2 regions of the Variovorax sp. 10L426 genome follow, and region 2 is predicted to be linked to the other one. Evidence: riboswitches for the same ligand, from Rfam matches in the RefSeq annotation. Region 2 holds a riboswitch; the other holds the start of a gene.
The links. Region 2 has a riboswitch for glycine ahead of gcvT (glycine cleavage system aminomethyltransferase GcvT). Riboswitches for the same ligand answer to the same signal wherever they lie in the genome.
Positions count from the first base shown of each region.

Region 1: it holds a riboswitch for glycine, as region 2 does, so the genes downstream of both, AC1DHL_RS21425 (D-amino acid dehydrogenase) here and gcvT (glycine cleavage system aminomethyltransferase GcvT) in region 2, are expected to answer to the same signal.

Region 1 covers NZ_JBFTJF010000015.1:63,814-67,561, reverse strand. Annotated here, with positions in the region: gene AC1DHL_RS21430 (FIST signal transduction protein) at 1-888, shown strand, start outside; gene AC1DHL_RS21425 (D-amino acid dehydrogenase) at 849-2,171, opposite strand; glycine riboswitch at 2,260-2,365, opposite strand; glycine riboswitch at 2,370-2,470, opposite strand; gene AC1DHL_RS21420 (FAD-dependent oxidoreductase) at 2,497-3,744, opposite strand.
Region 2 covers NZ_JBFTJF010000004.1:155,284-159,031, reverse strand. Annotated here, with positions in the region: gene AC1DHL_RS07355 (alpha/beta fold hydrolase) at 1-247, opposite strand, end outside; gene AC1DHL_RS07350 (ABC transporter permease/substrate-binding protein) at 439-1,932, shown strand; glycine riboswitch at 2,019-2,118, shown strand; glycine riboswitch at 2,134-2,244, shown strand; gene gcvT (glycine cleavage system aminomethyltransferase GcvT) at 2,259-3,455, shown strand; gene gcvH (glycine cleavage system protein GcvH) at 3,517-3,748, shown strand, end outside.

The sequences.
Region 1 (3,748 bases), on a different contig from region 2:
CATGCGGACCCGCGCACGCCGGAACTCGGCGAACTGATCGCCGAGATGGCCGATCGCACCGACACCGGCTACCTGTTCGGCGGTCTCTCGTCCGGGCGCGCCGGCTCCTTGCAGTTCGCGGTCGGCGGCAACGGCAACATCCCGGGACATGGCGCCGTGGGCGGCGTTTTCTCGGGGGGCTTGTCGGGCGTGGTGTTCGGCGAAGGCGTGCGTCTGGTGTCGCGCGTCACGCAGGGCTGCCAACCCGTGTCGGAGGAGCGTGAAATCACCGAGGTCGACGGCAACCTGCTGCTGACGCTCGATGGCGAGCCTGCACTCGATGTGCTGCTGGACGATCTGAACGTATCCCTCGACGCGCCCGAGCATGCGGTGGACGCGGTGCGTGCCACGCTGGTGGGGCTGGCCGAGGCCGGCAGCGACGGCGTCCGTCGTACGCGCGACCTGGGTGCCGATGTCCGGGTGCGGCACATCATTGGCCTCGACCCGACGCGTCGCGGCGTGGCGATTGCCGACGTGGCCGAAGTCGGCATGCGCTTGAGCTTCTGCCGGCGCAACGCGCAGGCCGCGCGCTCCGACCTCATGCGTGTGTGCGCCGAAATCCGGGAGGAACTGGAGCCCGAGGAGCAAACCTTGGCCACCGCGCGCGCAGTGGCGGCCGGCGAGGCCGAAGCGGCGCCGCATCCGGCCCGCCGCATCGCCGGTGCCGTCTACGTGAGTTGCTCAGGCCGCGGCGGCCCGCACTTCGGCGCGCCGGGCGCCGAGTTGCAGATCGTGCGACACGCGCTGGGCGATGTGCCGCTGGTCGGCTTCTTCGCCGCCGGCGAGATTGCGCGGCACCACCTGTATGGCTACACCGGCGTCTTGACGGTCTTCACCAGCGACGACTGAGGCTTCGTTTCTGCGCGCGCGCCGGTGAAGCTGAAATCCACCTCGGGCGCGAGACCGCTGACGATGCGTGCGATCGACTTGCCCGAGCCGCAGGCATGGGTCCAGCCCAGCGTGCCGTGGCCGGTGTTGAGGAACAGGTTCGGCAGTTTCGTCGCGCCGATCAGGGGCACGTTGCTCGGCGTCGCTGGGCGCAGCCCGGCCCAGAACTGAGCTTGCGTGGCGTCGGCGGCACCCGGAAACAATTGTTCGACCCGTCGCACGATGGCTTCGCAGCGCACGCGGTTCAGGTCGCGGTCGTAGCCGTTGAACTCCGCCGTGCCTGCGATGCGCATCCGATCGCCGGTTTCGGAGGTGTAGCGCGAGAAGACGAGCTTGAATTCGTCATCGGTCAACGACACCTGGTAGGCCTTGGGCGCGTCCACGACCGGCATCGTGACCGAATAGCCTTTGGCCGGGTAGATCGGCAGGCGGATGCCCAGCGGCGCGGCAAGCAGCGGGCTCAGGGAACCCATGGCCAGCACGAAGGCATCGCCCCGGATGCGCTGGAACCGGCCCTCGCTATCGGTCGCTTCCACATGGTCGATCGTTCCGCCGGCCTCACGAAGAGCGGTCACGGTGTGGCTCATCAGGAAGCGAACACCTGCGGCCTTGGCCAACGCTGCGAGTTCGCGCGCGAAGTGGTTCGCATCGCCCGATTCGTCTTCGGCGGTGTAGGTGGCGCCGGCCAGTTGCGGGCGGACGTGCGCCAGCGCGGGCTCAAGTTTCACTGCTTCATCTGCCGAGATGACGCGGCGATCGCAGCCCAATGCGCGCATCTGTTCGGCTGGCGCCAGAGCGGCGTCGAATTCCTTCTGCGTCGTATAGAAGTGCAGGATGCCCTGGGTCCGCTGGTCGTAGGCGATGCCGGTGTCGCGGCGCAGTTGCTGCAGCGTTTCGCGGCTGTAGGTGCCCAGGCGAACGATCTGCTCGATGTTGTGGCGGGTGCGCGCCGGCGTGCATTCGCGCAGGAACTGCAGTCCCCAGAGCCACTGCCGCATGTCGGCGCGGAGGCGGAAGAGCAGGGGAGCGTCCTCCTTGCCGAGCCATTGCAGCACCTTCAGCGGTGCGCTCGGATTGGCCCAGGGCTCGGCATGGCTCACTGATATCTGGCCGCCGTTGGCGAAGCTGGTTTCGGCAGCAGGTGTGGCCTGCCGGTCGATCACGGTCACTTCATGGCCGAGTTGCTGGAGGAAGTAAGCCGAAGTCACGCCGAGCAAGCCGGCGCCAAGAACGATCACGCGCATTTCAAGAACCCTCGAAGGTTGCAGCTCTTGGCTCGAACGGAAACGGATGCTGTGAAAAAGAAAAGCAACCGGACCGTGCGTCCAAGTTGCCGCTCCCCCTGTCCTCGGTACCTGAGAGATTCACCCGTTGCGCCCGCAACAGGTTTGCTCCTTCGGTGCATCACGTGGTGTGATGGCTCTCCAGACGGCTCTGACAGTTGGTGCAGTACAGGCTCGTTTGTGCGAGCCGACCTGAGCGTTTATGGGAGTTTGCGCCTTCGGTGGGGCCGCCAAGCGGCCCGCTCTCCTGCAGTGCGGCGATTGTAGGGGCGCCGCGCCCGGCTGGCTACAGCCCTCTGAAGGCGAAGTCGAGTTCGGGCCGCAAGCCGCTGACGATACGGGCGATCGATTTGCTCGCGCCGCAGGCGTGCGTCCATGTCGCCGTGCCCGGGGCGGTATTGAGGAACAGGTTGGGGACTCGCGTCTTGCCGACCATTGGCAGCCGATTGCGGCTCACCGCGTGCATGGCGGTTTCGAACGAAGCCTGCGCGGTGTCAGTCATGCCGGGAAACAGCGCCTCGATGCGCCTGAGGATCGCTTCGAAGCGGTCCGAGTCTGGCTCGCTCTGCTCGTCATGGCTCACGCGCACGGTGGAAGAAACCCGGAGATAGACACCGTTGGCGTTCTCGACGCGTGCGATTCGAAGCTTGCCCTGTCGGTCGTGCAGCACGATGTGCGGTGCGTGCGCGGCGTCCCTGACCGGCATCGTGGCGATGTACTCGCGAACGAAATTCAGCGGCATGTCGATGCCAAGGTCTTCCGCATGCGGAACGCTCGATGCGCCCAGGGCGAGAACATAGGACTGCGCGCGCACGGTGGTGGGTTGTCCTTGTGCATCCAGCAGGTCGACATGACTGATGCGGCCGTCACGCGTCTTCAGCGAGACCACGGTGTGCTTCATCATGAAGCGCACACCGGCCGCGCGGCAAAGAAAGACGATGCTTGCCGCGAACTGGGCGGGATCGCGTGCCGGGTCCTCGAGCGAGAAAGTCGCTCCGGCGAGCTTGCTGCCGACGGCATGCAATGCAGGCTCCAGGCCCGTGGCCTCTTCGGCGGAGAGCAGACGTTCCTCGCAGCCGAGTTCGGACCAGTGGGGTGCGCGGGCCATGCGCCCATGGAAGGCTTGGGCGTCGGTGAAGAAGTTCATGAGCCCGTTCGAGCGCGGCCGTTGCGACATGCCGGCCTCGTCACGCAGCGCACGTGCGCTCTCGCGGCTGTAGGCGGCGAGACGCACCATGTGCTCAAGCGGGTCGCGTTTCGCCGGTTCGCCAATGGCTCGGTCGAGCAGCTTGGCGATGCGATGACGCACCTTTGCGCGCAGGCGGGACCAGCCGCCTTCTGTTCGTCGCGCATAGGCCGAATCCGCTTCGGAGCGTTGCAGCGCAATCGCAGATTCGCTGGGTTCGGCCCGGCCCCGGGCCTTGGCGGCGGGGGTCGCGTGGCGGTCCACCACGATCACCTCGTGACCGAGTTGCTGAAGGTAATAGGCCGTCGTTACACCGAGCAAACCGGCGCCGAGCACAACCACGCGCATGTCC
Region 2 (3,748 bases):
CGGCGGCGTCGATGCCCATCAGGTCGTGTTCATGCAGAAACTGAGCGACCGCGTCGCACATCGTGCGAATGGAGACTTCGCCTTTCAGCTCCGGACTCTTGCCGAAACCCGGCAGATCGATCGCCACGACACTGCGCTGTGCGGCCAACGGCGTCAGCACGGTCCGCCACGACCGCCAGGTGCCGCCAAGGCCGTGGACCAGCAACAGGGGCTTGCCTTCACCGCGTCGAACATAGTTGATCCGCACTTGTTCATTCTGCGTTCATCCGCTGCAGCGCAGCATCGGCACGGCGCACGATCCTTTGTAGGAGAACGAGCCTGCGCATCGGATGGTCCTCGCCGCCATGACGCCGATACACTGGGTCGATGCGTCCACTGCGCCGAATCTGGCTCACCTCCCTGGCTTGCCTGGGCCTGCTGGGCCTTCTGGGCAACCCCATGCCGTCGCACGCGCAAGGCGGGGCCGACGAACTTCGCATCGGCTCCAAGCGATTCACCGAGTCGTACATCCTGGCAGAGGTTCTCGCGCAGACCGCGGCGCCGCATACCGCCGCCCCCCCGGTGGTCCGGCAGGGACTCGGCAACACGGCCATCGTCTACGAGGCCTTGAGTTCCGGCAGCATCGATCTCTATGCCGAATACACCGGCACCATCGCCCTGGAGATCCTCAAGAGTCCTCAGTCGATGACGCTCGAGGACATGAACGCGGCGCTCCGGCCGCTGGGCCTGGGCGCCGCGATTCCCTTCGGGTTCAACGACGGCTATGCGCTCGCCATGCGCGCGGCCGATGCGGACCGCCTCGGCGTGCGAAGCCTGAGCGACCTCGCCAGCCATCCTGAACTGAAGCTCGGACTGTCGAACGAGTTCATCGGCCGCGCCGACGGCTGGCAAGGGTTGGCTGCGCGATACGGTTTCACACAGACGCCGACGGGGCTGGATCATGGGCTCGCCTACGACGCCATCGCGGCGAAGCAGATCGACGTCACCGACATCTACACCACCGACGCCAAGATCGATCATCTCGGCCTCCGTGTGCTCGAGGACGACCGCCAATATTTCCCTCGCTACGACGCGGTGGTGCTCTACCGGCTCGACGTGCCGACAAGATTGCCCAAGGCGTGGGCGGCACTGCAGAAACTCGAAGGCCGCGTCGACGAGCACGCCATGATCGCAATGAATGCGCGTGCCGAATTGCAGGGCGTGGCGTTCGACGCGATCGCGCGTGACTTCCTGGCGCAGAGCAAGATCGTCGCCCAGGCACCCGCCGCCAAGACAACCGGCTCCGCCCTCCCCAAGGAAGCCGCGGCACGGGGTTTCCTCGCCAAGCTGTTCGGCCCCGACCTTGTCCGCCTCGCGCGTCAACATCTGCTCCTGGTGGCGGTCTCGGTCGGGGTCGCCATCCTGATCGCGGTGCCGGTGGGAGTCCTCGTTTTTCCGCACCTGAACGCGCGTGCGCTCGTCCTGGGGCTCACGGGCCTGCTGCAGACCATTCCCTCGCTCGCACTGCTGGCGATCCTGATCTCGGCCGTCGGCGCGATCGGCCTGGTGCCGGCGCTGATCGCGCTCACGCTCTATTCGCTCTTGCCGATCATGCGGAACACAGTCACCGGCCTGGCCGAAGTCCCGGTCGGGTTGCGGCAGGCAGGGACCGCGCTGGGAATGACCGGCGGCCAGACCCTGCGGGTGGTGCTGCTGCCGCTCGCGCTCCCCACGATCCTTGCCGGCGTGCGGACGGCGACGACCATCGCCATCGGCACCGCGACGATCGCGGCCTTCATCGGCGCGGGCGGTTTCGGCGAACGCATCGTGACCGGCCTGGCACTCAACGATCGCGAACTGCTGGTCGCCGGGGCCATACCCGCGGCGGTGCTGGCCCTGCTCAGCGAGGCATTCTTCGAGTGCATCGAATACCTGATGCGTCGCAAATACTGAAACTTGAAACTGAACGCATCGACAGGCTTCTTCCGGTGCAGCAACTTCACTGAATTCGCCGTTGGGCACGCCTTCGATCCCTTACACTCGCGCAGTCAGGAGAGAGCCCCGCCGCGTCGGGGCCGCCGAAGGCGCAGGTCCCATCGAAGCACGGGCCCGAACGCTCAGGCAAAAGGACTGGCGAAGCGCCCGCATTCAGGGCGTTTCCTTGCTGGAGAGAGACGACCCGTCGCGACGACGGACTCGTCCACCGAAGGAGCAAGCCCCGATCGTGGGGTGAATCTCTCAGGTAAAGCGGACAGCAGGGGTGGCCCATGGCTTCGGCCATGGATCTGGACTGCCCCCTTTTGGAGAGTGCCTTGGCCTCCGCATCGACTGACGATCTTCTGAAGACCCCGCTTCACGCACTGCACGTGGAGCTTGGCGCGCGCATGGTGCCTTTCGCCGGCTACTCGATGCCCGTGCAATACCCGGCGGGCCTCATGGCCGAACACAAGCACACGCGCGAGGCTGCGGGACTCTTCGATATTTCCCACATGGGCCAGTTGCGCCTGTCGGGCCCCGATGCCGCGGCCGCCTTCGAGACGCTGATGCCGGTGGATGTGATCGGCCTGGCGCCCGGCAAGCAGCGCTACGGACTGCTGCTCAATGACGACGGCGGCATCCTCGACGACCTGATGTTCTTCAACGAGGGCAACGACTCGCTGTTCGTGATCGTCAACGGCGCCTGCAAGCAGGCCGACATCGCGCACATCACCGCGAAGATCGGGCACCGTTGCCAGGTCCTGCCGATGCCCGACCACGCGTTGCTCGCGCTCCAGGGACCGCAGGCTGGCGCGACGCTGGCGCGTCTGTCGCCCGGCGTCGAGCGCTTTGTCTTCATGACCGGTGGCGCCGTGCAGATCGGCGGCATTCCGGCTTTCGTGACCCGCAGCGGGTACACCGGCGAAGACGGCTTCGAGATCTCCGTCGGCGCCGCGGACGCCGAACGCCTTGCGCGGCTGCTGCTCGCGCAACCCGAGGTCAAGCCCATCGGCCTGGGAGCGCGCAATTCGTTGCGGCTCGAAGCCGGGCTTTGCCTCTACGGCAACGACATCGACGAGACGACCACGCCAGTCGAAGCCTCGCTCGTCTGGGCCATGCAGAAAGTGCGACGGTCCGGTGGTGCGCGCGAAGGCGGCTTCCCGGGCGCGGCCAAGGTGCTGGCGCAACTCACTGCCGCGGACGGCACGGCGGGCCATCTCGACCACGACACCCTCAAGCGCAAACGCGTGGGCCTCGTCGCGCTGGAGCGTGTTCCGGTGCGCGACGGCACGCTGCTCGAATCCTTCGAAGGCCTCGCCATCGGCCAGGTGACCAGTGGACTGCTCGGTCCCACGGTCGACCGGCCCGTCGCCATGGCCTACGTTGCGCTGGCCTATTCCGAGCCCGGCACGCGCATCCAGGCGATGGTGCGCGGCAAGCCGGTGTTGATGGAAGTCAGCACCATGCCTTTCGTCCCGGCGCGCTATTTCCGCGGCTGAGACCCGATCTTCAAGTCCTGCCGATTTCGTTCCGATTTCTTATCTCAAGGAGCTTTTGTTCATGACCACCAAGTACACCAAGGATCACGAGTGGGTTCGCCAGGAAGCGGACGCGACGCTCGTCACCGTCGGCATCACCGTCCACGCGCAGGACGCACTGGGTGACGTGGTCTTCGTCGATCTGCCTGAAGTGGGCAAGACTTTCGCCCAGGGCGAGGTCGCGGGTGTGGTCGAGTCGGTCAAGGCCGCCGCCGACGTCTTCATGCCGGTCTCCGGCGAAATCACTGAAGTCA